DNA from 2 places in the Bradyrhizobium sp. UFLA03-84 genome. Region 1 is predicted to be linked to the other one. Evidence: riboswitches for the same ligand, from Rfam matches in the RefSeq annotation. Region 1 holds a riboswitch; the other holds the start of a gene.
What was found. A riboswitch is a leader RNA that binds a small molecule or an ion and turns the genes downstream of it on or off. The one in region 1 is predicted to bind ZMP and ZTP.
Positions count from the first base shown of each region.

Region 2: it holds a riboswitch for ZMP and ZTP, as region 1 does, so the genes downstream of both, glyA (serine hydroxymethyltransferase) here and CK489_RS31505 (bifunctional 5,10-methylenetetrahydrofolate dehydrogenase/5,10-methenyltetrahydrofolate cyclohydrolase) in region 1, are expected to answer to the same signal.

Region 1 covers NZ_NSJY01000016.1:311,082-326,434, reverse strand. The annotation lists gene CK489_RS31555 (DMT family transporter) at 1-673, shown strand, start outside; gene CK489_RS31545 (PAS domain S-box protein) at 924-3,605, shown strand; gene CK489_RS31540 (SMP-30/gluconolactonase/LRE family protein) at 3,834-4,919, shown strand; gene CK489_RS31535 (GrlR family regulatory protein) at 5,021-5,371, opposite strand; gene CK489_RS31530 (hypothetical protein) at 5,696-6,052, shown strand; gene CK489_RS31525 (VOC family protein) at 6,068-6,454, opposite strand; gene CK489_RS31520 (hypothetical protein) at 6,547-7,323, shown strand; gene CK489_RS31515 (hypothetical protein) at 7,542-8,075, shown strand; gene CK489_RS31510 (hypothetical protein) at 8,196-8,603, opposite strand; ZMP/ZTP riboswitch at 8,821-8,900, shown strand; gene CK489_RS31505 (bifunctional 5,10-methylenetetrahydrofolate dehydrogenase/5,10-methenyltetrahydrofolate cyclohydrolase) at 8,915-9,778, shown strand; gene CK489_RS31500 (MaoC/PaaZ C-terminal domain-containing protein) at 9,907-10,359, shown strand; gene CK489_RS31495 (zinc-ribbon domain containing protein) at 10,515-10,940, shown strand; gene CK489_RS31490 (hypothetical protein) at 11,151-11,444, shown strand; gene CK489_RS31485 (SANT/Myb-like DNA-binding domain-containing protein) at 11,585-11,956, shown strand; gene CK489_RS31480 (hypothetical protein) at 12,108-12,884, shown strand; gene CK489_RS31475 (alkane 1-monooxygenase) at 12,923-14,086, opposite strand; gene CK489_RS31470 (helix-turn-helix domain-containing protein) at 14,245-15,255, shown strand; gene CK489_RS31465 (sterol desaturase family protein) at 15,252-15,353, opposite strand, start outside.
Region 2 covers NZ_NSJY01000013.1:360,754-376,106, forward strand. The annotation lists gene CK489_RS15815 (amidase) at 1-3, shown strand, start outside; gene CK489_RS15820 (ABC transporter permease) at 80-1,030, shown strand; gene CK489_RS15825 (ABC transporter permease) at 1,027-1,923, shown strand; gene CK489_RS15830 (ABC transporter ATP-binding protein) at 1,926-2,930, shown strand; gene CK489_RS15835 (ABC transporter ATP-binding protein) at 2,927-3,955, shown strand; gene CK489_RS15840 (ABC transporter substrate-binding protein) at 4,012-5,502, shown strand; gene CK489_RS15845 (pyrroloquinoline quinone-dependent dehydrogenase) at 5,914-7,623, shown strand; gene CK489_RS15850 (c-type cytochrome) at 7,843-8,409, shown strand; gene glyA (serine hydroxymethyltransferase) at 8,543-9,820, opposite strand; ZMP/ZTP riboswitch at 9,855-9,940, opposite strand; gene CK489_RS15860 (ankyrin repeat domain-containing protein) at 10,024-10,938, opposite strand; gene bla (class A beta-lactamase) at 11,074-11,973, opposite strand; gene CK489_RS15870 (LysR family transcriptional regulator) at 12,073-13,035, shown strand; gene CK489_RS15875 (ABC transporter ATP-binding protein) at 13,348-14,316, opposite strand; gene CK489_RS15880 (ABC transporter ATP-binding protein) at 14,313-15,293, opposite strand; gene CK489_RS15885 (ABC transporter permease) at 15,290-15,353, opposite strand, start outside.

The DNA.
Region 1 (15,353 bases):
GGCCTGCCTCAACAGCGTGATCCCGTGGACACTGATCGCCTGGGGCGAGCGCTTCGTCGATGCCGGGCTCGCCACCATCCTCAATTCGGCTTCGCCGATCTTCACCTTCCTGTTCACCGCCGCGATTACCCGCCACGAGGCGGCGAGCCCGCGCAAGCTGGTCGGGGTGATATCAGGGATGGCCGGCATCTGCCTGATCGTCGGCGTCGATGCCTTCCGCGATCTCGGGCAGGGCATCGTGTCCGAGGTCGCGATCGTCGCTGCCACCATCTGCTACGCCTGTGCCGCGATCTTCAGCCGCGGCTTCAAGGGGCTCGATCCGATGGCGCCGGCGGCGGGCTCGCTGCTCGCGGGCGCCGCGATCCTGATCCCGCTCAGCCTCGCCGTCGAACGGCCCTGGACGCTGACGCCGTCGACCAGCTCGCTCGCCGCCTTGCTGGCGCTTGCAGTGTTCTCGACCGCGATCGCCTTCGTGATCTACTTCCGCCTGATCCAGACCCTCGGTTCGGTCGGCACCACCGCGCAGGCCTATCTGCGGGTGCCGATCGGGGTTGCGCTCAGCGTCGCATTCCTTGGCGAGCGGTTGAGCCCGACGGCGTGGCTCGGGCTCGCCTGCGTGGTGATCGGCGTTGCCGCGATGACGATCCCGGCACGAAAGACCGCGACGGCGTGAGGTCATCGCCGCGATGACGGCTCCGGATCGCCACGGGTCGGGCGATCTGGCCAGGGTCAGGGTGATGGAGGAGGCCGGTGTCCCGGCGGACCGGGCGCCGGGCTACCTGTATGGGCTGCCTGTGCCGGAATCGGTCAGGGGCGCGGCTGCCGGGGTGATGCCGGTCACACCGGCCGGACCCTTCAGCATGTTTCCCCAAGGCCCGTAATTTCCCGTATATTGGGGTGCATTGGACCCCGGCCTTGATGACATGACCGCTGAATTGCCGCCGAATTCGCAAGCGCCGCGTGCGTTCTCCCTCTCGATTGGCCAACTCACGTTCGGCAGCTTCCTGCTGGTTCTGGCTGTGATCATCATCACGTCGACGGCCAGCGTGATCGCGATTCGGCACATCGACGCGACCTTTGCCGAGCTGCAGCGGCTGCAAAGCGTCGGCGATATCGCCGAGGATATCGACCGTCGCACCAATGAACTGCGGCTGGCGGCGAGGGACTTCGTCACCGAGCCCGGCAACCAGTCGGCCCAGGTGGCGCAGGCTGCCCAGTCACTGAGCGAGATCCTGAAAAAGACCCGGATCGAGCTGGCGCCCGAGCAGCAGGACATGATCGACGGCGTCACCCAGCGGCTGGCGACCTATCGCAGCGGGATCGAGCGCATCTCGGCGCTGCTCAGCCGGCGCGCCGAGATCGTCGCCGGACTGCCGCCGCTGCGCGACGCGTTCGACAAAGCGGTCGCCGAGAGCAACGACGCCACGCTTGCGAACACGCTGTCACAGATCCAGAGCCGAATCGCCACCGCGCTCTTGGCGCACAACACGTCGGCCGCCGAGCAGGCCGCGCAAAGCATGCAGGCGATGACGATCGCCGATCCGAGCCTGCGCAGCGCGGTCGACAATTATGCCGAGGCGATCAGCGCGATCTCGGTGCGCGAGGGCCAGATCGCCGACATCGACCGGGAGGTGCTCGGCGCCGAGGGCCGCCTGATTCAGAAGGTCACCGAACTGTTGCGCGAGCTCAGCTCCCGCCGCGGCCACGTGCTGTCGCGCGATTTTGCGCGGACGTTGGCTGAGGCGAAATGGCAGAGCATCGTGCTCGGCACCGCGGGCGTGCTGATCGGCCTGTTCGCGTCGGTGCTGGTGGTGCGCCGCACCGTCCGTCCGCTGGCCAGGATCGCGGGATCGATCCGCAAGGTCGCGGGCGGCGAGAAGAGCGCGTTCATCCCCGGCGCCGACCTCGACAACGAGATCGGCGACATCGCGCGCGCCGCCGAGGTGTTCCGCCAGACCCTGGTCGACGCGGACAGCGCGCGCGAGGCCGCGCTGCGCGCGCTCGCCGAGCAGCGGCTGGCCGAGGAGAGCTACCACAAGCTGTTCGAGGCATCCGTCGACGGCATCTACGTCACGACGCCGGGCGGCACGCTGCTCAACGCCAATCCGGCGCTGGCGCGCATGATGGGCTATGCCACGCCGCAGGATCTGATCAATGGCATCGGCGACATCGCCTCCACCGTCTATGTCGATCCGGCGGCGCGGGAGCAGTACCAGCAGTTGATGCTGCGCGACGGCACAGTGCGTGACTACGAGTACCAGGTGCGCTCGCGGGACGGCACCGTACTGTGGCTGTCGGATTCCGCGACCGTTGTGCGCAACGACGAAGGTGAGGTGGTCCGCTACGAGGGCACGGTGCGCGATATCACCGACCAGAAGCGCGCCGAAGATGCCGTTGCCGAAGGCCGTCGCATGTTGCAGATGGTGATCGACACGGTGCCCGCCGTCATCAACGTCAAGGAGCGCAATCTGCGCTATGTGCTGATGAACCGCTACATGGCGGGCATCTTCGGCGTCGAGCCGCAGGACGCGATCGGCCGGACCACCGCCGAGCTGATGCAGCGCTATGGCGCCGCCAAGACCGACGAGAACGACAAGCGCGTGCTGTCGGTGCGGCGCGAGCTCGGCTTCTATGAGGAAGAGTACAAGGACGCAGCCGGCAACATGCGGCAATGGCTGGTCAACAAGCTGCCGATCCTCGATGCGCAGGGCGACATCGAGAACATCGTGACAGTGGCGCTCGACATCGGCGATCGCAAACGGTCGGAGCAGGAGATGCGCAAGGCGAGGGATTCCGCCGAGGCCGCGCTGCGCAATCTGCGGGAAACCCAGAACTCGCTGATCGAGGCAGAGAAGCTCGCCGCACTCGGCCGCCTGGTGGCCGGCGTCGCCCACGAGGTCAACAATCCCGTCGGCATCAGCCTCACCGTCGCTTCCGCGCTGGAGCGCAAGACCGCGAATTTCGGCGCCCAGGTCGAGCGCGGCGATCTGCGCCGCTCCAGCCTGAACGATTTCCTGAACACGGCGCGGGACGCCTCCTCGCAGCTCGTCGCCAATCTGAACCGCGCCGCGGAGCTGATCCAGTCGTTCAAGCAGGTCGCCGCCGACCGCAACTATTCCGACCAGCGCACCTTCGATCTCGGCGATCTCACCGAGCAGGTGGTGATGAGCCTGCGGCCCGGCCTGCGCAAGCACAATCTGATGCTCAACGTCGATTGCGAGCCGAACCTCATCATGAATTCCTATCCGGGACCGTACGGCCAGGTGCTGACCAATTTGTTCCTCAATGCGGTCGCGCATGCGTTCCCGGACGGCAAGGCCGGCGAGGTCGAGATCCAGGTCCACGCCTCCGGCAACGACTATGTCGAGGTGATCTTCGCCGACAATGGCTGCGGCATGAGCCTCGACGTTCGCCGCCGCGCCTTCGATCCGTTCTTCACGACGCGGCGCGACCAGGGCGGCACCGGGCTCGGGCTGCACATCGTCTACAGCATCGTCACCACGCGCCTCGGCGGCCGGCTCTCGCTGGATTCCGCACCGGGCAACGGCACGCGCATCCAGATGATCCTGCCGCGCGTCGCGCCGCTGGAGCAGGCCGCGGAGTAGTGAAGTCACGCTGCCCAACCCGTCATCCTTCGAGGCTCGCCGGAGAGGCTCGCGCCTCAGGATGACGGGTTGGGCAGTGGATGCGGGACCGTGGAGGCGCGCGCGACAATCCATATTCGATTGGCATCGATCAATGCCCGAACGGCATTGGACCGTGTGCGACAACGCACCTACGGCTCGCTCAGCCGACCCTGGGATCAACGGGCGGTCTGAGCAGGGGAGGAAGACATGATTTCACGGCGCAATCTGGTAGCCGGCATTGGCGCAGGCGTGGCGAGTGCTGCGGCCGGCCGTGCCATGGCGCAGTCGTTCCCGTTCAAGCCCAATCAGCGCTATCCGGATCCGGCCGTTGAAATCCTCGACCCGAGCTTTGCCAAGTATCGGCTCTACAGCTCTACGCTGGAGCAGGTCGCGACCGGCCTGCGCTGGGCGGAAGGGCCCGCCTATTTCCCCGATGGCGGCTATCTCCTGTTCAGCGACATCCCCAACAACCGCATCATGAAGTACAGCGAGAAGGACGGCAGTCTCACCGTCTTCCGCAGCCCCGCCAATTTCGCCAACGGCAACACCCGCGACCGCCAGGGCCGGCTCGTGACCTGCGAGCACTCGGTGACGCGGCGGATCACGCGGACCGAGGAGAACGGCAAGATCACAGTGCTGGCCGACAGTTTCGAGGGCAAGCGCCTCAATGCGCCGAACGACATCGTGGTGAAGTCCGACGACACGATCTGGTTCACCGATCCGGTGTTCGGCATCGCCGGCGAGTGGGAGGGCTTCAAGGCCAAGCGCGAGCAGGACAACACCAACGTGTTCCGGATCGGCACCAACGGCAAGCTGACGGCCGTCATCACCGATCTGGTCAATCCGAACGGGCTCGCGTTCTCGCCGGACGAGAAGAAGCTCTACGTGGTCGAGTGGAAGGGCACGCCGAACCGCAGCATCTGGAGTTACGACGTCAACGCCGACGGCACTGTCGGCAACAAGAGCAAGCTGATCGACGCCGCCGACCAGGGATCGCTCGACGGCTTCCGCGTCGATCGCGACGGCAATCTGTGGTGCGGCTGGGGCAGCAACGGCGCCCTGCAGTCGGAGCCGACGGATGTCAACGGCCGCAAGGTCTATCAGCTCAAGGGCAGGCCCGAGGATCTCGACGGCGTGATGGTGTTCAGCCCGCAGGGCAAGCCGCTCGGCTTCATCCGCCTGCCGGAGCGCTGCGAGAACCTGACTTTCGGCGGGCCGAAGAACAACCGCCTGTACATGGCGTCATGCCATTCGATCTACGCGCTCTACGTCGACGCGCACGGCGCGACGTGAGGGATAGGGAAAGCAGCTACAGTCGCGCACGATCCCCGTCATCCCCGCGCAAAGGCTTTGCCTTTGTCGCTGGGATGACAGGTCAGAAAACTCCCAAACCGCTAATTGATATCCGCGAGCTTGTGCAGGGTGGCGCTGAAGATCAGGCTCGCCTTGCCGACCAGCGCGGTTCCGCTCATGGTGCCGCGGGTGTCGGTGAAGGTGCCGGAGACGCCGATACCGACCGGCGCGGGCCCGCCGAACAGCGGGTTGTCGGTGTCGCGTGGCGTGGTGTGGCGTTGCACCAGGACCTCGCCCTTGAACGCGTCACCCTTCACCGTGTAGCTGCCGGTGTAATAGAGATAGGCATCGCCGCCGAGAATTTGCCCGTCGCGGAAGAGAATCACTCCGCTGCCCTTGCCGACGCGTCCGTCAAGCAGGGTGACGTGGATTGAATACAGCCCGTTCTTCATAACGTCCCATGGTCCGGCTGCCGCGCCCGCAGCAATCCGGATTGGTTTTTTATGCCAAAGCGAGCAACCTCGTGCAATGCGGCAGGTTGATTCCGGGGGGTGTCCGGAGTGACCGTGAACCCTCGGTTCCTGCCAGTCGGTGTGACGGCGCGATGACAGCGGACCGTGCGCGCGAATCGAACTGGCCCGCGAAATGCATAGCTCTGGTTGCACTGGCCGGTGAGTGCTGGAGCAACATACATGACAGACAGGTTGGAAGCTGGCGGCCGCTTGGCAGGCCGGAATGACGATCCCGGAACCTTGGTTGGCCGTCGCCGCGGCCGGATGAAAGTGTTTCTGCCGCTTGGTCTGGTCGCGCTTGTATCGGTCACCGCTGCGCAGCTTGCGCTGGCGCGCGATCCAGACGGCCGCTACGCCAATTCGCCGCTGAAGGAATGGTTCGACGGTCTGCGCAGCGGCAAGGGGCCGTGCTGCTCGGATGCCGACGGCAGTGCGGTCAGCGATGTCGATTGGGAATCGAAAGACGGGCACTATCGCGTGCGCCTCGACGGGACGTGGATCGACGTGCCCGACGAGGCGGTGGTCACCGAACCCAACCGGGCCGGCCGCGCGATGGTCTGGCCGATCAAGAGCTACATGGGCGTGACGATCCGCTGCTTCATGCCTGGCAGCATGACGTAGCGCGGCAGTCGTCGCTCACGCGTACTTCTTGTCGCGCTCGAGCAGCTCGATCGAGATGCCCTGCGGGCCGCGGATGAAGCAGATCCGCACGCCCGGGCGGATCGTGGTCGGCTCCTTGGTGAACTCGACCCCCTTGGCTCTGATCTCGGCTGCTGCCGCGTCGATGTCCTTCACGGTCAGCCCGAAATGATCGAGCCCCTGATAGGGCGTCACCGGCGGAGCGTGGACGCCGTCGCCTTGTGTCACTTCCGCGATGAAGACCTTGGCGCCGCCGAGCTGGACGTCGATGCGGCCGGGACCGCGGATGATCTCGCCGCCGAGAATGTCGCGCAGCCAGGTCGCGGTGGCCTCGGGATCGGGACTGCGCAGATGGACGTGGTCCCAGGTGACGACGACGGGCATTGCGATCTCCTTGTTGTTCTCGCGCGCCGCGGTGCGCGGCACCCGCGTTCGGGCGGCGCAATCTAGCGATCGGCCGGCTTCGATGCCATCCCGTGCTGCGCGTCGCAAGATTGTCGTCCCGGAATGAAACCATTTCGGCCGACTGCGATTGTTCTTGCGTGGCCGCTCGACCTGCGGCCGTCCTGCATGCCGTATGCGGCGATGGGGCGGCACGGTCGGGCGTCGAGGGTGAGGGCACGACGATGCGGATCGGCTTGGCGTCGTTTCGAAAGGTTGCCGCCGGACGTCTCGGAGACGGCGGCTTCTACGCCAGCCTGCTGCTGTCGTTGATCGCAATCGCCGGGATCGCCGCCTGGTTCATGCTCCCCGAGCCGAGCGACGCCGGAGATCAGGATACCTGGCCGGTCCCATCGGCCGCCATCCGCACCGCGCAGGATGTGCCGACCGGGGCGCAGCCCGCCCAGGCCGCAAGGGAAGCGCTTGCCGCACCGGCCGATGAGCCGGCCACGGTCGGCGTCGCCACCGCCCAGCAGCCGGCCGAGGAGGCCAGACAGGCCGGCTCGGGCGCCGAACGATCGCCGCTGGACCGGGTGCGGATCGCCTCGCAATCGTGGCGCCGCGGCGGGCTGGGATCCAAGGTGCTGGTCACCCTGACGCTGCGCAACGCCAATGATTTTGCGGTCAAGGACATCGAGATCGCCTGCGCCTTCATCCGCCGCGACGGCAGCCCGATGACCGAGCGCAAGCGCCTGATTCCGGACACCATCGCCATGAAGAGCCGCAAGACCTATTCGCAGATGCTCATCGGCTTCGTAAACGTTAACGCAAACAAGGCGAAATGCTCTGTCGTGACCGCCAGCCGCGCCTGAAACCTGCATCTCGAAAAAGTGAGCGGGAATTGACTTGCCGGGTGAACCGTAACGGCCAGGCAGGAACTAACTAATAAGCCGACCGTTAGAGAACGACCCGGAAGCGCGGGATGGCGTCTGTCCGGGTGATCGTGCGCAGACGATGAATTCGCCCGCGCGATGACTGTTGTCGTCGCGCAGAGATGAACCGCGCCGGTGGCGCGGGGGGAGCTACCAAGATGCCTGTGGCGCGTTATTTCCTGTTCGTTGGTGGCGTGCTGCTCGCGCTGCTCTTCGTCGTCAACGCTATCGTGCCGCAGGAGGCGGTGGTTCCTGGCCAAAGCCAGACCATCTCATCGCCGGGCGTCGACAAGACCATGGTCCGGATCAGGTCGACCCAGAAACTGCCGGAGCGGGTGGTCTATGATACCAACCTGCCGACCATCGTTCCGGCGCAGGTCAACGCGGTTGCCGCGGCGACCCCGGCGGCCGCCAGCGATGCCTCGGCGCAGGCCCGCGTTCGTGACACCTTCGCCCAGTTCATTCCGCCGGAGAAGGCTGACGCGCGCAAGGGCGCGATCGTGGCCGACGCCAAGCCGGCCGACCAGCCGCTGCAGGCCCAGCCGCAGGCACCGAAAAAGCACAAGGTTGCGCGTTACCATGCGCATCCCCAGCAGCCGATGCGGCTGGCCCAGCCCGGCATGTATCAGCCCTACCGGGTCGCACAGCAGCAGCCGCGCATGGGCTTCTTCGGCGGTTTCGGCACCTGGTAGGCAGGGTCGCGCCGTAGCCGGCAACCGATACGCCGCCGCAGATGCTTGCGGCGGCATTTTCATGTCCGCGAGATCGGGCGGCAACCGGACGCAGACGGCCGTCCGGGCCGTTCACGCCGGTTAGCGCGGCAGGCGCGGAATCTTGTCGGCGAAGCCGTTGTAGCAGGTCAGCCGTTCGTCCTCTTCCTTCACGAACCGGCATTCGTTGACGCCCTTGGCGGGGGCGGCCTTCGGCTTGGGCTGCGGCTTGAAGATCTCGTCGTAGCACATCAGCCGCTCCTTGGTGGCGTCGTCGATGTCCTGACAGGCCTGGAGCTTCTGCGCGACCGATTGCGGCTTGCCGGGCGCTGCGGCCTTTTCGCCCTTCTTGGCCGCCGACTTCTTGCCGACCTGGACCAGCGGCTTGTCGCCGACCATCGGCTGCGAGGTCGCCGCCGGCTTGTCGGCGGGGGCCGGGGCCGGAGTGGTGCCTTGGGCAAGCGCGGCAGCCGGGCAGAGGAGCGCCAGCGCGAGGATGATATGTCTCATGTTGAAAATGTCCGAAATGGCGTGATGACCGGAAGGATGGCGCCGGGGATCGGAAAAGCCCGGCAAGTGCCGAGGCTTATCGCAAGTTCTGCCCGAATCCTACCCCCAGAGATGACCCGCCCGGCACCGATCCACCGGCAAAAGAAGGTCAGTTCGTCGCCGGTCCGACTGCAAACGAAGCGTGATTTGCCTTTGCCAGGCCGGGCGGCTATCACGGCGCCATCTGCGCGACTGGCGCTTGGATGGACCACCATCGGGGAGCGCAGAGACTGAACGCCGCGCGCCTGGGCACCGCTTCGAACGGAGGTGCCATGACGGCGAACATTCTTGATGGGCATGCACATGCCCAAATTGTCATCGACAAGGTTGCGAGTGAACTCCACCGGCTGCCTCGCGCGCCGGGACTTGCGGTCGTGCTGGTTGGCTGTGACCCGGCGAGCCAGATCTATGTGCAGAGCAAGGTCAGGATGGCCGAGCGGCTCGGCCTGCGCGGCGAGGTCGAACGCCTGCCGGACGATGCCGGTGAGGCCGACCTGCTTGCCAGGATCGCGGCGCTCAATGCCCGCAACGATGTCGACGGCATCCTGATCCAGTTGCCGTTGCCGGCGCATATCGACGCCCTGCGGGTGATGGCCGCGGTCGATCCAGCCAAGGATGTCGACGGCCTGCATGCCCTCAACGCCGGCCGGCTGTTTCACGGCGACGATGCGCTGGTGCCGTGCACGCCGCTCGGTTGTCTCAGGCTGATCAAGTCGATCCGGCCGGATCTCACCGGTGCGCATGCCGTGGTGATCGGCAGCTCCAACATCGTCGGCAAGCCGATGGCCGCGCTGCTGCTGCAGGAGCACGCGACGGTGACGCAGACCCACATCCACACCCGCGGCATCAGCAGCATCTGCCGGCAGGCCGACATCCTGGTCAGCGCGGTGGGCAAGGCTGGCCTCGTGCGCGGCGACTGGATCAAGCCGCAGGCGATCGTGATCGACGTCGGCACCACGCGCGTCGCGAAGCCGGACGGCGGCTACGCGGTATGCGGCGACGTCTCGTTCGACGAGGCGGTGCAGGTCGCGGGCGCGATCACGCCGGTGCCGCGCGGCGTCGGGCCGATGACGATCGCCTGCCTGATGGAGAACACCGTGAAAGCCGCCAAGGCGAGGACGGCCCGGCTGCAATAGCGCAGAACGCTGAGGGCTAGGCGCGAGCGGCGGAGGTCGCTCGCGCCCGTGCGCGAAGATCATGACCTCGGAGGTAATGGAAAGCCCGCAGCGTTCGGCTATCGTCATGCGACAGACGGAGGCGCGCGATGCTCTATGCAGAAGATCTCACCGAGGGCCAGACATTCAAGCTCGGGACCTACACAATCGGCGAGGCGGAGATTCTGGAGTTCGCCGGGAAGTATGATCCGGTGCCGATCCATACCGATCCCGTGGCCGCTGCGGTGGGCCCGTTCGGCGGCCTGATCGCAAGCGGTTTCAACACCATCGCGATCTATCAGCGGCTCGTCGTGGAGGCGATCTGGAGCAAGGTAGCGGGCATCGTGGGGCGGAGCTTCGAGATCCGCCTGCCGGCTCCGGTCCGCCCGGGCGCCACGCTGACGGGCCAATCCCAGATCCAGAGGATCACGATCAGGCCGGAGCGGCGCGACGCGGTCGTGATCTTCAAGACCGAGCTCGTCAATGACGAGCAGCGTCCCGTGCTCGTCCTCGTGCTCGATGCGCTGATCCACATGCGCCCCGTGGAGCAGGCGCGGACATAGGCTCAGCGCGGACCGTTGGTCGTCGATCTGGTCCTAGCGCAATGCCGCGGCTAGTATGGCGGGCCTGCGGCGGAACTGCAGCGCATCAATGACGTCGTCCTTGATAAGGCCGCGCAGCAAGTTCGCCGATGTGGTGCAGGGCGGATGGTGCCGACGTGAAACGCAGCAAGCAGACGCGTGGCGGGATCGAGGCCAAGCAGCGCAAGGCCGATGAGTGGCGTCACACGCTGGCGCAACGCGCGGCCGAGCGCCAGCGCCTGCGTGACTACAAGATTGCGCTGGCGCGAGACGAGGTTCCGGTGGTGACCAGCCAGCTCGCGCCCTCGAACAGCTATTCGATTCCGGATTTCGTCGAACGCGGAACCTATCGGCCGGAGCCTTTCGTCTGCAAGGATTGCGGCGTTGCCGAGGTCTGGACGCCGCTACAGCAGAAATGGTGGTACGAGACCGCGAAGGGCGACGTGTTCACCAAGGCCGTGCGCTGTCGCGCCTGTCGCACCAGGCAGCGCGTGCGCAAGTCCGCTGCGCGCCGCGTGCATCTGGAAGGGCTCGCCAGGAAGAAGCCTTCCGCCTCATCATGAGCGGGCGCGCGTGGCGTCACGCCGCTACTTCACACAGCGATGGATGTGGAACCCCGCGCGCGGGCGGTCAATGCGTCGCGCGTGCGGAACGTTTCGTTGCCTGATCGGTTCGAGACCTTGAAGCCCCCGGCGAGGGGTGCGGGCGGGGAGGAACCAGCCAAGGAAAACCTGTCAAGGACGACGGCCGGAACCAACGACAAGGAGCAGCGGATGAAGCTTAATTCCACGCAAGTCAAACAGACCATGACGCAACTGAACGCCCAGGTGCTTCCGGACGATCATCCGGCGGTGGCGCAACTGAACAGCGTGTTTGGCGAGCACACATTCTTCGTCGACACCAGCGGACTGAAGGTCCTCGAACCCGCGCAGAGCTCCGACATGCCGGGACAGACCGGCGAGGTGGTGAGCCTTGCCGAATGGAGCGATCCGGAGCTGACCTCGCTGCGGCCGCACGAGCCCGAGCCGACCGGCGTGCTCATCACACTTGAACCCAGCAAACACTAAGTGAGACAACGATCGACGATCGGCCCTCTTGATGGCGACAGTCTCCAACGTCACCTCAAGAGGTGCCGAAAGTCACATGGCAAATCAGCTCCGCCTGCGTATGCATCGTTCGAGATGGGTATCCAGGCGGTGAGGGGCAGATGGGAATCGTGCGGCGCTGGAGCTCTGACGAGGACGAGAAGCTCAGAGAACTCGCCAGGGCCGGCAAGAACGCTCTCGAGATCAGCAACGAACTGACCCGCAGCGCTTCGGCGGTGCGGCGGCGCGCCGAGGTCCTGTCGGTCCTCATCATGGCCAAGGCATTTCGCGCGCGCCCGTCGCATGTCGCCACCCATCTCGAAAGAGTAGCGATCGACGCGATTCGAAACCGCCGCTCGTTTCCTGCGGGCGTCGGCCCGAGCACCATTGCCGGAATGATCGACAAGGGCTGGATCGTCCCGGAGCTGGGGCGGCGCTATCGCGTCACCGATGCCGGCGTGGAGGCGGTGCGGGCCAAGATCCCGAGTGGGTGAAGGCAGCGCGGCAACGGTTCGTGACAGCGGAACTATTTGAGGCCAATTGCAAGATTTTGCGCCCGAGACGGATGTCCTATCCGTTCAATCATCGGAGGCGCGACGACCTGGGTCTCCGCGTCTCACTCCAGCCGTACGTGTGATTGCGCCGATGCTCACCGCCCAGTTTGCTCCAGCCGACCGGTACCAGCGTTTCGCCGATCTTGCGCCGTTTGTCCGCGAGGCGATCGGCATCATCGCAGCACTGACCCCGGCTCAACGTCTGGACGTGGAATTCCTCGAACGGGAGTTCATCCCTACGCTGGGCCTTAACGACGAGCTGTTGCGTGAGCAGCCGCCGGAGCTTGCGCCGTATTTCGGCAGAGGTCTTCACCTCTGGCAGTATCCGAACCAGCTCGCGCCGTATCTGGCCTGGCTTGCGCGCAACGCGTCCGGCATTGCCTCCTACATGGAAATCGGCTGCCGTTGGGGCGGCATGTTCATTCTGGTGACGGAGTGGCTCAGGACCAGCGGTGCCGACCTCAAGACCGTGATCGCGCTCGATCCGATCGCGCCAACGCCGTTCATCTCGACCTATTTCGATCTGCTGCAGCAGCAGGGTGGCATCGAGCCGATCTACGTGCAGGACTTTTCAACCTCACCGCTGGTCGCGGCGCATGTCGAGCAGCTGAAGCCCGATTTCGTCTTCATCGACGGGGATCACAGCCTGCGCGGCGCGATGCTGGATCATTTGCTGGTGCGCTCGCACGCCAGGATCATCGTGCATCATGACATCCATTCCCAGGCTTGCCCGGATACGACGCTGCTCTGGACGGCGCTGAAGCAATTCGAAGCGCCAGGCTTCGACACGTTCGAGTTCACCAGCCAGTATCCGTCCGTCAACGGAGCATTCCTCGGCATCGGCGCGATGAAGCGGCGGTCCGCGTAAGGACCGCCGCCGCCTGCCCGGAAGCCGGGCGATGCCAGCTACGACGTTGCAATGCCGGGCTCGGTGTGCGGCCGCTCGCCCAGGTTCAGCCTGCTCTTGTCGCCGCCAGCCCAGGCCAGTGTCTTCGGGTCCATCACGCGGAACCAGAGTGGCGGGATCGCGGCAAGGCCGAACATGCCGGTGTAGCCGTTCGGCAGCCGCGGGATGTCGTCGAAATCACGTAGCGACTGGTAGGGGCGCATCGGGTTGGCGTGGTGATCCGAGTGACGCTGCAGATGGAACGTCATCAGGTTCGAGACGATGTGGTTGGTGTTCCAGGAGTGGCGCGGCTCGACCGCTTGGTAGCGGCCGTTCGGCAGCTTTTCGCGCAACAGGCCGTAGTGCTCGACATAGTTGGCCTGGGTCAGCGCGTACCAACCGAGGAAATGGTGCGCGACGATGAACGGCGCGACCTTCCAGCCGAACAGCGCAATCAGGATGGCGGCGACGACGAGCGTCAGCGCAAAGCCCTGCAGGATCTCGTTGTTGACCGACCAGACCGGCTCGCCGCGACGGGTCAGCCGCTCGGCCTCGTTGCGCCAGCCGCGCTTGAAGGCGCCCGGCAGTTCGCGCGTTGCGAACGCATAGATCGATTCACCGAAGCGGGCGGAGGCGGGATCCTCCGGCGTTGCGACCCAGGTGTGGTGGCCGCGATTGTGCTCGACACGGAAATGGGCGTAACCCACCGCGCAATTGGCGAGCATGCCGAAGAAGATGTTGAGCCGATCAGGCTTGTGGCCGAGCTCGTGCCCGATCAGCAGCGCGCCGCCATTGATGGTGCCGACGCCGAGCAGCAGGGCGAGGTAGGACCACCATGGCAGCTCTTGCGTGCCGAAGAAGGCGATCAGCGCGACGTAGTTGATCCAGGGAAACACCACGGTGATGCGCGCTAGTCGCAGGTAATACGGATCGGCCTCCATCGCCGCGACCACCTCCGCCGGCGGATTGTGGGTGTCTTCGCCGATCAGGACGTCGAGCAGCGGGATCAGGATGAAGATGAAGACGAAGGGGATCAGCGTCACCAGCGGATTATGCGTCCGCAGGAACAGCCAATAGGACAGCAGCGGGATCAGCGGCGGGATGAACGAGAGCATCCACAGATAGCGCTTGCCGTCCTTGTAGGTGACGGTTTCGCCAGCGGCATTGGTGCCCGTGAAGATCATCGCATTCCCTCCAGCTGCTCTTTCGAGGCGGCATTCGCCGTTGTTGTGCTGAGGATGCCGCGAGGCGGGCCTGCGCCGCCAGTTCCCAATAGGCCAATTTTGTGGCATTTTGCGCCAAACCATTCGGCTGGACGCACGCGCGGGAGGGCGCCAACGCCATGCAGGGATCGGAGGCGGACACGCTTCGTGTGCCGGTGTCCGCGAGCTATGCGCGGGCGCTGGTGCGGGCGTTCGGCAAGACGCGGGGCGAGCGCGACGAGCTGCTCGAGGGCACCGGCGTCGACCAGGACCTGCTCGAGCAACCGGGCGCCCAGATGCCGGTCTCTGCGCTGGTGATGTTGGCCGCCAACATCACCCGTGCCCATGGCGAGCTGTGGCCGTTGTCGGCCGCGGCGGTCTGGTCGACATCACTGCAAGGAGCGCTCGATGTCGCGACCAGGACGGCGCCGACCATCGCGGATGCGATGAATATCGGCGCGCGCTTCGGATCGACCCGCGCGCCCTTCATCCGCAACCGGTTGCGCAAGGTCGCGCGCTCGGCCCAGATTGAGATCGCACCCGCGGTGCCCATGGAAGGCGCGTTGTGGCGCGCTGTGGCGCTGGCCGTCAGTCTCAATATCCACGCAACCTATGTGCAGCTGCTCGAGGATGCGATCGGACAGGCGACGTTGCAATTTCCCTGGCCGCCGCCCGAAGGCGCAGAGCGGCTGGCACAGCACTATTCCTGCGCCGTGAAGTTCAACGCGGCCGCCTTCGTCTTCGATGTACCGAACGCTCTGTGCGCGCGGCCGTCGCCGTTTGCCGATCCGGAATTGCACGCCAAGGCGATCGAAGCCCTCGAGGCGGTCGAGAAGCCGCGTTCAGATACTGCGGCGCTGGCGCGGATGGTCGAAAGCCTGATCGCGGCACGGCTGCCGCATCGCCTCGGCGAAGAGGAAGCCGCGCGCCTGGTCGGCACCTCGCGGCGGACGCTGGTGCGGCGGCTGGCCGAGGCGGGCTGCGCATTCCGGCCGCTGCTCGACGGCGTGCTGCGCGAGCGCGCGCGGACCATGCTCGCGGATGGCACGCGCTCGCGCGACGAGATGGCGGCCGCGCTCGGCTATACCGATGCGACGAGCTTCAGCCGCGCCTGCCGGCGCTGGTTTGGCGAGAGGGGAATGCGGGGCTAGCTCAGCGGTGCGCTTTGGCGCGGCTGCGCGGGCGCGCCGTTATTTGACAGCTGATGTTGCACGGCCGAGGAATTGTTGCTCCGCCGCTTCGAGGCCCA
Region 2 (15,353 bases), on a different contig from region 1:
TGACTAGCACGGCGAAGGGCTTGCATTCGTTCGCGAACATGTTGAAACCTGCAGCCTGTTCCTCACTGTTCGGGCGGGCATGAGCGTATTCTTCCTGCGGCGGATCCTGACCCTGGTGGCGACGCTGGTCGCGGCCTCGCTGATCATTTTCCTGGTGCTCGATGCGCTGCCCGGCAATGCCGCCCAGATGCTGATGGGTGCCGACGCCTCGCCCGATGCGGTACGCGCGCTCACCGTCAAGCTCGGCCTCGACCAGCCGCTCGCGGTTCGCTATCTGCTCTGGCTCAAGGGCATGGCGGTCGGCGATCTCGGCAACAGCTATGTCTACGGCACGCCAGTGGCCGGCCTGATCGCGGAGCGGTTGGTGCTGACGATCCCGCTCGCGATCATGTCGATGCTGATCACGGTGGTGCTGGCGCTCGCGGCCGGCATCTACACCGCGGCCAACCACAACAAGCTCGGCGATGTCGGCGTGATGTCGCTGACCCAGGTCGGCATCGCGCTGCCGAATTTCTGGTTCGCGATCCTCCTGATCCTGCTGTTCTCGGTGAAGCTGCAACTGTTGTCCGCCGGCGGCTTCGCCGGCTGGGATGACGGCATCTGGCCGGGAATCCGCTCGCTGCTGCTGCCGTCGATCTCGCTCGCCGTGGTGCAGGCCGCGATCCTCGCCCGCGTCACCCGCTCGGCGGTGCTCGAGGTGCTGCGCGAGGACTTCGTGCGCACCGCGCGCGCAAAGGGGCTCGGCAAGCGCGAGGTGCTGTGGCGCCACGTGCTGCGCAACGCGATGATTCCGGTCATGACCGTGATGGGCCTGCAATTCGCCAATCTGCTGGCCGGCACCATCGTGATCGAGAACGTATTCTATCTGCCGGGCCTCGGCCGGCTGATCTTCCAGTCGATCGCCAACCGCGACCTGATCGTGGTGCGCAACTGCGTGATGCTGCTGGCGGCGATGGTCGTGATCGTCAATTTCGTGGTCGATGTGCTCTATGCCTTCATCGACCCGCGCATCAAGGTGGCCAACCTGTGAGCGCGCCGCTGACCGCACCCGCCGGCACCGCGGCAATCGCACCGGGCGCACGGCCGGCGACCGGCTTCTGGCGCCGCGCGCTGCGCCACCGCAGCTTCGTGCTCGGGGCGGTGCTCAGCCTGCTCGTGCTCGGCGCGGCGCTGCTGTCGCTGGTCTGGACACCGTGGTCGGCATACGACATCGATGTCGCGTCAAAACTGCACCCGCCGTCGGCGGCGCACTGGCTCGGTACCGACGTGCTCGGCCGCGATATCGTCTCGCTGCTGCTGGTCGGCGCGCGCTCCACCATCATGGTCGGCGTCATTGCGGTGGGGATCGGCCTGAGCTTCGGCGTCGGCCTCGGCCTGATCGCCGCCGCCCGCAAGGGCTGGACCGAAGAGCTGATCATGCGGATGAGCGACTTCACCTTCGCTTTCCCGGCGGTGCTGTCGGCCATCATGCTGGCCGCGGTCGCAGGGCCGGGCATGGTGACGTCGATCACCGCGATCGGCATCTTCCAGATCCCGACTTTCGTCCGCGTCACCCGCGGTTCGGCGAATGCGATCTGGGCCCGCGAATTCGTGCTGGCCGCGCGCGCCGCGGGCAAGGGCTCATTCCGCATCACCATCGAGCACGTGCTGCCGAACATCCTGTCGATCCTGATCGTGCAGGCGACGATCCAGTTCGCGCTCGCGATTCTCGCCGAGGCCGCACTGTCCTATCTCGGGCTCGGCACCCAGCCGCCGCAGCCGTCCTGGGGCCGCATGCTCAACGATGCGCAGACCCTGCTGTTCCAGTCGCCGATGCTCGCGGTCTATCCCGGTGCTGCGATCGCGATCGCGGTGCTCGGGCTCAATCTGCTCGGCGACGGCTTGCGCGATCTGCTCGATCCCCGTCTGGCGCGGGAGCGTTGAGCATGGCCGACGGAGACGCGCCGCTGATCGAAGTGAAAAACCTGGGTGTTACGCTCAACACCAGCCGCGGCCCGGCGCAGGCGGTGCGCGGCGTCAGCTTCGCGCTTCACCGCGGCGAGACGCTCGGGCTGGTCGGCGAATCCGGTTGCGGCAAGTCGGTCACGGCGCTGGCCCTGATGGGGCTGTTGCCGGACAGCGCCGTGATCAGCGGCAGCATCCGGCTCGACGGCGCAGAGCTGGTCGGGCTGCCGGACGCGGCCTATTGCAAGCTGCGCGGCAACCGCATCAGCATGATCTTCCAGGAGCCGATGACCGCGCTCAATCCGATGCACACGATCGGGCACCAGGTCGCCGAGCCCTTGCTGCGCCATACCGGCGTTTCGGCGGCGCAGGCGCGGCAGGAAGCGATCGCCTTGCTCGATCGCGTCGGCCTGCCTGATGCGTCGAAGCGCGTCGATGCCTATCCGCACCAATTCTCCGGCGGCCAGCGCCAGCGCATCACGATCGCGATGGCACTGGCCTGCCAGCCCGATGTGCTGATTGCCGACGAACCGACCACCGCCCTCGACGTCACGATCCAGGGCCAGATCCTCGATCTGATCGCCGATCTCGTCGCGGAGCGGGGCATGTCAATGATCCTGATCTCGCACGATCTCGGCGTGATCGCCGAGAATGTCGAGCGCATGATGGTGATGTATGGCGGCACCGTCGTCGAAAGCGGCGAGACCAATGCCGTGTTCACGCGGATGGGCCATCCGTACACGCAGGGCCTGTTCCGCGCCCGCCCGCGGCTCGGCGCGCGCAAGGGCACACGGCTCAAGACCATCGCCGGCACCGTGCCGGAGCTGGCCGACCTGCCCGCGGGCTGCACCTTTGCCGACCGCTGCGCGATCGCCGAGGCGCGTTGCCGCGCGGCGCTGCCGGCCGTGGTCGATGTCGGCGCCGCGCATGGCGTGCGCTGCATCAGGACTGACGTCTCGATGGCCGCCGGGGGCGTCGGCGCATGACGATGCCGGACCAGCCTTCACCCGCAACGCCGCTGCTTGAGGTCACGGACCTCGCGCAACGCTACACGCTGCCGCGCGAGAGCCTGTTCAGGCCGGCGGCGCAGGTGCACGCGCTCAACGGCGTCACGGCGCAGGTGATGCCGGGCAGGAGCCTCGGCGTCGTCGGCGAATCCGGTTCCGGCAAATCGACCTTTGCGCGGCTGGTGATGGCGCTGGAGCGGCCGTCGGCAGGACAGGTATCGCTGCTCGGCCGCGACCTCAACCGGATGCCGCCGGATGAATTGCGCCGCGCCCGCCGCGATTTCCAGATGGTGTTCCAGGATCCCTATGGCTCGCTCGATCCGCGGCAGACCATCGCGCGCATCGTCGCCGAGCCGCTGACCGCGCTCGGCCGCATCGATCGCGCAACCTTGCGCGAACGCGTCGCCATCGTGCTGCGCCAGGTGGGCTTGCGCGATGCCGACATGGACAAGTTTCCGCACGAATTCTCCGGCGGCCAGCGCCAACGCATCGCGATCGCGCGCGCGCTGATCACCCAGCCGAAGCTGATCGTCGCCGACGAGCCGGTCTCGGCGCTCGACGTCTCGGTGCAGGCGCAGGTGCTCAATTTGATGCAGGACCTGCAGGACGAGTTCGGCTTGAGCTACATCCTGATCAGCCATGACCTCGCGGTGGTCGATCTGCTCTGCGACGAGATCGCGGTGATGTATCTCGGGCGGATCGTCGAGCAGGGCCGGCCCGCCGATCTGTTCGCGCACTCTGCCCATCCCTATACGCGCGCACTGCTCGATGCGGTTCCACGGGCGCGGGCCGGGGGCGTCCGGCGGCGCCGCGGCGCGCAGCCGATCGGCTCGCAGGCGTCGGCCGCGGCCGGATGCCCTTACGCGCCGCGCTGTCCGCTGGCCGACCAGCATTGTCGCGAGACGGCGCCTGCGCTACGCAATGTCGGAGACGCCCATCTGGCGGCCTGCCATCACACTGATGCCGTGATGGCGCTGCCGCCGGTGGTCGCCGAAGCCGGTTAGTCTTTTGGGTGAGGTTGACCTAGGCTGATCAAAGAGCACGTCCGGGGAGCAGACCAATGTTGAGGAAATTGTGCGTCATCGCGGCGGCTGCCGCACTCGTGGCAGCGCCGCTGCCGAGCCTCGCGCAGGGCAAGAAGGACAGCGTCGTGATGGGCATGACGCTGGAGCCGCCGGGGCTCGATCCGACCAACGCGGCAGCGGCGGCGATCGCCGAAGTCACGCTCTATAACGTGTACGAGACGCTGACCAAGATCAACGAGGACGGCTCGGTGTCGCCGTTGCTGGCCGAGAGCTGGCAGGCGACAGCGGATCTCAAGACCTATACGTTCAAGCTCCGCAAGGGCGTCAAATTCCACAATGGCGAGCCGTTCGATTCCGCCGCGGTGAAGTTCTCGTTCGACCGCGCCGCGGCGCCGACCTCGACCAACAAGGACAAGAGCCTGTACCAGGCTTTCGCATCGGTGACGGCGCCCGACCCGGAGACCGTCGTCGTCGCGTTGAAATATTCCGAGCCGAACCTGCCGTTCCTGCTCGGCCAGGCGTCGGGCTCGATCGTCGAGCCGAAGAGCGCGCCGACCGATGCGACGCAGCCGGTCGGCACCGGTCCCTACACGCTCGGCAGCTGGGCCAAGGGTTCGTCGATCACGCTGGTGAAATGGCCTGACTATCGCAACGCCGCCGCGATCAAGCTCGCCAAGGTGACGATCCGCTTCATCGGCGATCCCGCGGCGCAGGTCGCGGCGCTGCTGTCGGGTGACGTCGATGCCTTTCCGCGGGTCGGTGCGGCGCGCAGCCTCGCGCAGTTCAAGGCCGATCCGCGCTTCAGCGTCCTGATCGGCGGCTCCAAGGCCAAGACCATCGTCGGCATCAACGAGCGCAAGAAGCCGCTCGACGATGTCCGGGTGCGCCGCGCCGTCCTGGCCGCGATCGACCGCAAGGCGATGATCGACGGTGCGGTCGACGGCTTCGGCACGCCGATCGGCAGCTTCTACACCCCGGGCTCGCTCGGCTATGTCGATACCACCGGCATCAATCCCTACGATCCGGAACTCGCCAAGAAGCTGCTGGCGGAAGCCGGCGTCAAGACGCCGCTCGAGCTTAGCCTCAGGCTGCCGCCGCCCGCCTATGCGCGGCAGGGCGGCGAGATCCTTGCAGCGCAACTTGCCAAGGTCGGCATCATTGCCAAGATCGAGAACGTGGAATGGGCGCAGTGGCTGTCGCAGGTCTTCACCGGCCCGCACAATTACGACCTCACCATCGTCTCGCATGTCGAGCCGTTCGATCTCGTGAAGCTGACCGAGCCGGATTACTATCTCGGCTACAAGTCCGAGGCGTTCAACGCGCTCTATCAGCAGATCATGGCGACGCCGGACTCGGCCGGCCGCGCCAAACTGCTCGGCGATGCGCAGCGGATGCTGGCGACCGATGCGGTGGCCGGCTTCCTGTTTCAGCCGCAATGGATCACGATCGCCAGCAAGAAGCTGAAGGGCGTGTGGAAGGAAGTCCCGCAGTTCGAGAACGATTTCTCGGCCTGGTCCTGGGAGTAGGCAATCGCGCCGGCGAGAGCGATGGGCTCAGCCGGCGCGTCCTCGCCCGATGCCCCCGCTTGACGCGCAGTCTCATTTTGCGTGCTGCGCTTGCGAAGGCGAATGCCCCGGGCCAAGCGCCCATGCACCGCAAGTGACCGATATCGCTTGAGTTGGTGCTTGCCCGACATCGAGCGTTTCGTCCCCGCGAACGCATGCTGTTCCGGCTTCGCATTGAGCGCATCGATTGTCTTTGTGAAGGACAGCGCTAACATGGAACCCGTCCATCGATACCAGTCGTTGTTTTCCTGATTATCTATTGCAGCGCAACCGGATCTCGTAACGAGTGCGCTCGCCATGGCGGCCGGGCCTCGAAGGCGAAGTAGCAACCACCATCCCTAATATTCCAACCAAGAAATAACGGGGGAAATCATGCATGTGAAAGGGCTTGCGGCATTCGCCGCAGCGGTCGGCGTTGGCCTGTTGTCCGGCGCCGCCACCGCGCAGGAAGTCAAGCAGGAGAAGCAGTCGGCTCTCGGCAACGCCAATGTTCCGCCGGTGACCCAGGAGCAGCTCAACGCCGCCGACAAGAACGCCAAGGACTTCCTGCTCACCAACGGCAATTACGCCCAGACCCGGTTTTATCCGGGCAAGCAGATCAGCCGCGACAATGTGAAGAACCTGCACGTCGCCTGGATCTTCCAGACCGACGTCAAGGAGTCGCTCGAGACATCGCCGATCGTCGTCGACGGCGTGATGTATGTCACGACGTCGTTCAGCCATGTCTATGCGCTCGACGCCAAGACCGGCCAGCAGCTCTGGCACTACGCCCACAAGATGGGCCCGATCACGGTCTATTGCTGCGGTCCCAACAATCGCGGCGTCCAGGTGCTCGGCGACCGGGTCTACCTGGCGACGCTGGACTCCAAGCTGATGGCGCTCAACGCCAAGACCGGCGAGGTGGTGTGGACCACCAACATCGCCGATCCCGAGCTCGGTTACAGCGAGACGATGGCGCCGACCGTGGTCAAGGACAAGGTGCTGATCGGCACCAATGGCGGCGAATACGGCATCCGCGGCTTCGTGCGCGCCTATGACGCCAAGACCGGCAAGCAGCTCTGGAATTTCAACACCATCCCGGACAGCTCGGTCGGCGTCTGGGCGACCAAGGACGCTACCGGCCGCGACATGCATCGCAACATCCAGGCCGAGAAGGACATGCTCGCCAAGATCGGCGATCCCTATGCCAAGCTCGGCGGCGGCGTGTGGCAGAACCCCTCGGTCGATCTCGCGACCAACCGGATCTATTTCGTGGTCGGCAACCCGTCGCCCGACCTCGACGGCTCCAACCGGCCCGGCGACAACCTCTACACCAACTCGCTGGTCTCGCTCGATCTCGACACCGGCAAGTATGTCTGCCACTTCCAGTACATCGCCCATGACGTGTGGGACCTCGACGCGGTCAGCCCGACCGTGCTGGTCAACGTCAAGGACAAGGACGGCAAGACAATTCCCGGCGTCATCCACGCCGGCAAGACCGGGCACATCTATGTGCACGATCGCAAGGACTGCAGCCTGATCCGCTTCTCCGAGGCGATGGTGCCGCAGGAGAACATGTGGGTGCTGCCGACCAAGGAAGGCGCGCGCATGCTGCCCGGCGCCAATGGCGGCGTCGAATGGTCGCCGATCGCGACCGACCCGGGACAGGAGCTGGCCTACGCCATCAACCTGCACCAGCCGATGACCTACCACGTCGAGAGCTCGGCCTATCCGAACGGCAAGCTGTGGCTGGGCGGCGCCTTCAAGGTGATCCCGGGCGAGAAGCAGTCGGGCAACATCACGGCGGTGAACTACAACACCGGCAAGATCAAGTGGCAGGTCAAGACGCCCGAGCCGATGATCGGCGGCATTCTCGCCACGGCCGGCGGCCTGGTGTTCACCGGCGAAGGCAACGGCAAGTTCGCGGCCTACAATTCGTCGAGCGGCAAGGAGCTGTGGAGCTTCCGCGCCGGCGCCGGCGTCAACGCGCCGCCGTCGAGCTACATGGTCGGCGGCAAGCAGTATGTCGTGGTCGGCGCCGGTGGCAACACCCAGCTCGACTACAAGCGCGGCAACAACATCATCGCGTTCACGCTCGACTGAGCGAGCGGCAAACAATGGTGGGGAAGCGGGACCTGTTCGGTCCCGCTTCTGTTTCTTCGGATGAAAACCCAACGGCGTCATTGCGAGCGAAGCGAAGCAATCCATCGTGCCGCGTAAGCGGAGCCATGGATTGCTTCGTCGCTTCAGCGCAAAATTGCTCTGCAATTTTGTCGCGAGCTCCTCGCAATGACGGAAGACATGACGGTTCGGAATCAACTCATGTTCGGTAAACTGATGATTGGCGCAACCGCGCTGTTGCTGATGGCAGCCCAGGCCAGCGCGGAGACGATCGAGGACAAGGTCGCGGTCTGTGCCGGTTGCCACGGCGCCGACGGCAAGCCGGTCGACAAGACCATTCCGACGATATGGGGCCAGCAGGCCGGCTATCTCTACATCCAGCTTCGCGACTTCAAGCGCGGCGATCGCAAGAGCGAGATCATGCAGCCGATCGCGACCCAGTTCGAGCGCGACGACATGCTGGCGATCGCGGAATATTTCTCGCAGAAGCCATGGCCCGATCTCGGCCAGCCGCGCGCGCCCAAGGATGTCGCGGCGAAGGCGGTCGCAGCCAGCGCATCGGTCGGCTGCCCGGCCTGCCATCTCGATCGCTTCCAGGGCGACGGCACGGTGCCGCGGCTCGCCGGGATGGGACGCGACTACCTCGCGAAAACCATCGCCGATTTCCGCAGCCGCGCGCGCGGCAACAATCCCGGCATGTCCGACCTGATGCTGGCGACGTCGCCCGACGACCTCGCCGCGCTGGTGGACTATCTGGCGGGGCTATAGCGGCGGGCAGGTTGGCCTCAAGCGAGCGCAGCGCTGTCGCATACCCGCTCTTGGCGGCCGAGGTCGGGCGCCAGCGCTCGACCTCGTTACGTACGTCCGCGCGCCGAAGTTGCGGTTGCCGGCGTAGAGCCGATCAGTTCGGTCGAGACCTGCACACCACGCCTGGAACAGGAAAGGCTCGGCACATCTCGATGCACTCCGATCTGAGATGCGCGAGGACCGCGTCGTCTCCGTTCGCCTGCAGAGCCCCCGCAATGAACTCGCCGATACGGCGCATTTCGGAATCTCCCATGCCACGCGTGGTCGCTGCCGGTGTCCCAAGGCGGATACCGCTTGGCCTGAGCGGCGGACGCGGATCGTCTGGAATAATTTGCTTGTTTGTGGTGATGGCGATGGCATCGAGCACGTCCTCGGCTGCTCGCCCGTCCAGTCCGACGGATGCTACCGTGTCGACGACCATCATGTGATTGTCCGTCCCGTCCGTGACCAGCTTCATCCCGCGGTCCATCAGCGCGCCGGCAAGAACCTTCGCGTTGCGCAGAACCTGCAGCGCGTAAACCCTGAAATCCGAGGTCGCCGCCTTCTTGAGCGTCACGGCAGTCCCGGCCACGACGTTCATGTGAGGTCCGCCCTGCAACCCGGGGAAAACGGAAGCATCGATCCGACCGGCATTTTCCTTCCGGCACAGGATGATCCCGCCGCGGGGGCCGCGCAGTGTCTTGTGGGATGTCGTCGTCATGACGTCGAAGCCGGCATCAAGCGGATTGCGCATGACATTCGCGGCAATCAATCCGCCATAGTGGCTCACGTCAGCCATCGTGATCGCGCCAACTTCGTCGGCGATATTCTTGAACGCCGCATAATCCAGGTCGCGCGGATAGGAGCTGTAGCCGCACAACACCATCTTCGGACGTGCTTCCCGCGCGATCGCGCGCAATTCGTCGAAATCTATCGCGCCGTTTGACGGTGCCGTCTTGTAGCGAATGAAGTTGAACAAACGCCCCATGTGGGACACCGGCGCGCCGTGGGTGAGATGACCGCCGTGGGACAGGTCCATGGCGAGAATGGTGTCGCCGGGCTGCAATAGGCCGAGATAGACGGCCTGATTCATCGGTGATCCGGAAAGCGGCTGAACGTTGGCGTGCTCGGCACGAAAAAGCGAGCAGGCCCGCTGGCGTGCGAGGTTCTCGACATCGTCCGTATACTGCTGGCCGCCGTAATATCTGCGTCCAGGATATCCCTCGGAGTATTTATTGGTGAAGACCGATCCGAGCAGCTCAAGCACCTCCGGGTAGGTGTAATTCTCGGACGGAATCAGTTCAACGCCGTCCTGTTGACGGCGCTCTTCCCCCACAAGGGCAGCGGCGATCTCTTGATCGTTGATCGACAGTTCGTTGCGAAACGAAGGCATGATCGGGCTCCTCAACACGCTGTTTTGCCAGCAGATTGGTTGCCCAGGCGATCGGCGTCGGAACCCTTCGCGCTTCCCCGTGGTCGATTCCACGTTAGCTCGCCAGTCGCGCGATAGGACGAATGAGCACAGAGACTCTTCGCAAAGGGGAATCTAGCCGACCTGCGGACCTTCCGCAACCAACGAGTCCATCGCCTCATGCTTCAGCGCGGCGTCAGCTCATCGCGTAGCGCCGACAGGATAGTGAGATCGGCTGCGTGCTTGCCCGCCTTGTCGGCCAGCGCGGCGTCGGCGCCGTGCGCGAGCAGCGCTTTCGCAATTGCAGGATGGTTGCCTTCGGCGGCGATCATCAGCGCCGTGCGTCCGCGCGCATCGCGCTCGTCGACCCTGGCGCCGGCGTCCAGGAGATACGAGACGACCTCGAGCGCCTGCGCTTCCGGCACGGTCTCGTCCGGTCCGGCGGCCCACATTAGGAGCGTGAGGTCGTTGGCGTAGCGCGCATTGACGTCGATATTGCGCGCGAGCAGCTGCTTGACGATGCCGAGCTGGCCGCCGGCCGCCGCATACACGACCGGCGGCTTGCCGGTGTCGTCGGCCTTGCCGCCGTCGGCGCCGTGCGCCAGCAGCATGCGCACCACCATGTCCCGGCCGGCATAGGCCGCGGCCGCGACCGGCGAGGCGCCGCTGCGCCCGGTGAGATTGACGTCGGCGCCGCGATCGATCAGCCGCTGCACGATCGCGGCATGGCCGCGCTCGGCGGCGAAGTAGAGCGCGGTCGATCCCGCGAGGTTGCGCGCGTCGACCGGCGCGCCGCGCGCCAGCAGCAGGTCGACCATGTCGAGATGGCCGGAGCGGGCGGCGTGGCTCAGCGGCCGTGCGCCAAGCCGGTCGCGCGCGTCCACCGAGGCGCCGCCGTCGAGCAGCGCGGTGGCAAGGTTGATGCAATCGGCATCGGCGGCGGCGAACAGCGCCAGCGAGATCTCAACCGCGCTGAGCTGCGCCTTGTCGGTCTCGTATTTGCGGGTCTGCTCGCGGCACCGGGCCGGGTCGGCCGCACCAAAGCCGGCATGGACGTGGCCGGCGAGAAACAGTGCGGCAAGGGCGATGCGGCGATACAAGGCGTGTCCTCCGGATGGCCTGCGGAGCGCATTGCCATCCGGAGCGAGCGTCGCATGATCCTTGGTTGCTGCCAAGCCGCGCAGCGACGCCAAGCCGCGCAGCGATGTTGTGCCGCGCGGCGTTGCTCTGCCGCGCTAACCGCTCTGCCCGGCGCTTGCATTCGCAACGGCGCGCGCGACATTGGCGATCACCTCGTTGCACTTCTCCATCGGCGCGCTTGCCCCGGTCAGGTAGACCGTCACCACGATCGGCTTGCGGCCGGGCGGCCAGAACACCCCGATATCGTTATAGGTGCCACGCTCGCCGGTGCCGGTCTTGTCGCCGACCCGCCAGTCCCGCGGCACGCCGGCGCGCAACCTCGCGTCGCCGGTCTTGTTGGCGACCATCCAGTCCACCAGCTTCTGGCGCGAGGCGGCCTGCAGAGCATCGCCGAGCATCACGCGCTGCAGGTTCTTCAGCATCGTCACCGGGCTCGTGGTGTCGCGCGGATCGCCGGGCACGGCCTCGTTCAGCTCCACCTCCCAGCGGTCGAGCCGGCTGACATTGTCGCCAATGGTGCGGAAGAAGCTGGTCAAGCCGGCAGGCCCGCCGATCTCACGCAGCAGCAGGTTGGCCGCGGTATTGTCGCTGAGCGTGACCGCGGCCTCGCAGAGTTCGGCCAGTGTCATGCCCGACCCGACGTGTTGCTTGGCGACGGGCGCGTAGGCCAAGATATCCTTGGCCTCGACCTGCATCCGTTGATCAAGGCTGGATTCGCCGTGATCGACCCGGTGCAGCACGGCGGCTGATAGCATCGCCTTGAAGGTGCTGCACATCGGGAACCGCTCGTCACCGCGCCGGCTCGCGCGCAATCCCGTCTCCATGTCGAGCGCGGCGACGCCGAGCCGGCCGCTGGTCGCCAGCTCGATGCGTGCAAATTCCTCCTGCAGCCGTTGCGCCGGCTGGCCCGGTGCCGCCGCTGCACTTTGCCGCAACAGGGTCCAGGAGGCCGCAAGGCCCAGTGCGCGCAATCCCAATGTCCGTCTCGTCAGCATGTCCCGTCTCCGTTGGCGGCGCGAACCTGCCGAACGGCGTGACGGCGCACAAACGATCATTTATACAACGAGGCATGAGAAAAACTTGGTCATGACGCTATGCGCCGGCACCTCCCGCTGAATGCGCTGCGCGCCTTCGAGGCCTCGGCGCGGCTCTTGAGCTTCACCCGCGCGGGGATGGAGCTGCGCGTGACGCAGACCGCGATCAGCCATCAGGTCAAGCAGCTCGAGGATCTCTTGGGTGCGAGCCTGTTCCGCCGCTTGCCGCGCGGGCTGGTGCTCACCGACGAGGGGTTGGCGCTGTTGCCGGTGCTGTCGGACACGTTCGACCGGATCGGCGCTGCGATCGACCGCATCGAGGCCAAGGGCACGCGCGAGGTCGTCACTGTCGGCTGCGTGACGACGTTCGCGACCGGATGGCTGCTGCAACGGATCGACCGCTTCAAGCGCGCGCATCCCTATATCGACCTGCGCCTGCTCACCAACAACAACCGCGTCGACATCGCGGGCGACGGGCTCGATCTCGCGCTGCGCTTCGGCGACGGCTCGTGGCACGGCACCGAGGCGATCCACCTGTTGTCGGCGCCGCTGTCGCCGGTGTGCTGTCCCGGCGCGGCGAGCCGGCTGCGCAAGCCGTCCGATCTCGCGCAGGAATTCTTGCTGCGCTCCTACCGCGCCGAGGAATGGCCGCTGTGGTTTGCGGTGGCCGGCGCGCCGTGTCCGAAAATCCAGGGGCCGATCTTCGACAGTTCGGTTGGCATGGCCGAGGCCGCTGCGCGCGGCGTCGGCGTCGGGCTGGTGCCGATCGCGATGTTTGAAAACGAGCTGGCCTCAGGCCGGCTCAAGCGGCCGTTCGCGGCCGAGGTGCCGGCGGGGTCGTATTGGCTGACCTGGCTGAAGTCGCGCGAGGTGACGCCCGGCATGCGCGCCTTCCGCGACTGGCTGCTCGACACGCTGCGCGCGGAAGTGAATGAGAGCGAGAACGGCGCATCGGCTCCGCGGCCAAGGGCGAAGGCCAAGCGCAAGCCGGTAAAGTCCGCATCGAAGAAGCGCCATCGCTAGCGGATGTGGCGCAAGCCCGGCGAGCGATGCTGACGTTTTCGGAATATTAGAAATCTATCCCTGATTTGCCCGACGTGTCAAGCCGCCCGCGGTCGGACGCCGGGCGCCTTTGCATGGGGTTGTTTTCGATATTTTGGTCCCGTCATCCCCGCGCAAAGGCTTCGCCTTTGTCGCTGGAGGTGCGAGCCCTGCGGCGCACTTGCGCCGCTTGGCGAGCCTCGAAGGATGCACGGCCACCAGCGGGGCCGTCGACCCTTCGAGGGCCGCTGAAGAAGCGGCCACCTCAGGGTGACGGTGGGGGAGTAGGTGCGCTTATGCCAGATGGCACGCCACAAAGTGACCGTTGCTGCCTTCGCGCAATTCCGGCGCGGCCTGGCGGCAGCGCTCTTCGGCAATCGGGCAGCGGGTGTGGAAGTGGCAGCCCTTCGGCGGATTCATCGGGCTCGGCACGTCGCCCTTCAGGCGGATGCGGTCGCGCTTCGCCTTGGGATCGGCCACCGGCACCGCCGAGAGCAGCGCCTTGGTGTAGGGATGCTGCGGGTTGCGGTAGAGGTCGCTCGCCTTGGCGAGCTCGACGATGCGGCCGAGATACATCACCGCGACGCGGTCCGAGATGTGCTCGACCACGGAGAGATCGTGGGCCACGAACAGATAGGTCAGGTTCAGCTCGGCCTGCAGGTCCTCGAGCAGGTTGATGACCTGGGCCTGGATCGAGACGTCGAGCGCCGAGACCGGCTCGTCACACACGATCAGCTTCGGCTCCAAGGTAAGCGCGCGGGCGATCGCGATGCGCTGCCGCTGGCCACCGGAGAATTCATGCGGATAGCGGCGCATGTGCTCGGCCTTCAGCCCGACCTTGACCAGGAGGCTCGCGACGCGGTCCTCGCGCTCGCTGGCCGAGGCCACGAGGTTATGGATGATGAAGGGCTCGGCGAGGATCGCGCCGACCGTCATGCGCGGGTTGAGCGAGGCGAACGGATCCTGGAACACCAGCTGCATGTTGCGACGCATGGCGCGCAGATCGCCGCCGCCGAGGCCCGTCACGCTCTGGCCGTCGAACACGATCTCGCCCGAGGTCGGCTCGATCAGCCGCAGCACGCAGCGGCCGGTGGTCGACTTGCCGCAGCCGGATTCGCCGACCAGTCCCAGCGTCTCGCCGCGGTTGACCGCAAACGACACGCCGTCGACCGCATAGACCTGACCGACCTCGCGCGACAGCAGGCCGCCGAGCACCGGAAAGTGCTTTTTCAAATTGCTGACGCGCAGCAGCGGCTCGCTCATGACGCGTCTCCGAGGTGGCAGGCCATGCGATGGCCGGGTGCGATCTCGCGCAGGCGCGGCTCCTGTTCGGTGCAGATGCTCATGGCGTGCTTGCAGCGGGGCGCAAACCGGCAGCCCGGCGGCGGGTTGATCAGGATCGGCACCGAGCCGCCGATCGCCTCCAGCCGCGTCTTGTGCTCGGCGTCGAGATCGATGCGCGGGATCGAGCGGATCAGGCCCTGGGTATAGGGATGGCGCGGATTGCCGAACAACTCGTCGACCGGCGCTTCCTCAACCACCTTGCCGGCATACATCACGACGACGCGCTGCGCAGTCTCCGCGACCACGCCCATCGCGTGCGTGATCAGCATCACCGCCATGCCGAAGCGTTCCTTCATGTCCTGAAGCAGGTCGAGGATCTGCGCCTGGATGGTGACGTCGAGCGCGGTGGTCGGCTCGTCCGCGATCACGAGCTTGGGCCGGCAGGCCAGCGCCATCGCGATCATTACGCGCTGGCGCATGCCGCCGGAGAACTGGTGCGGATAGTGATGCACGCGGCCCGCGGCGTTGGGGATCTGCACCAGCTTCAGCATCTCGATGGTGCGCTCGAGCGCCTGCTTCTTGGTCACCGCCTCGTGGCGGCGCAGGCTCTCGGCGATCTGCTCGCCGATCGTCAGCACCGGATTGAGCGAGGTCATCGGCTCCTGGAAGATGAAGCCGATCTCCTTGGCCCTGATATCGTCGAGCTCGCGGCTCGACAGCGGCACCAGGTCGCGGCCCTCGAACATGATCTCGCCTTCGACGATCTTGCCCGGCGGCATCGCGATCAGCTTGAGGATCGACATCGCGGTAACGGTCTTGCCGCAACCGGATTCGCCGACCACGCACAGCGTCTCGCCCCGGTTGATCGAGATATCGACGCCATCGACTGCCTGCAACACGCCGGCGTCGGTGCTGAAATGGGTCTTCAGGCCCTTGATGTCGAGCAGCGCCATCAGATCACCTTGCGGGCGTCGAGCGCGTCGCGCAGCCCGTCGCCGATGAAGTTGATGGCGACC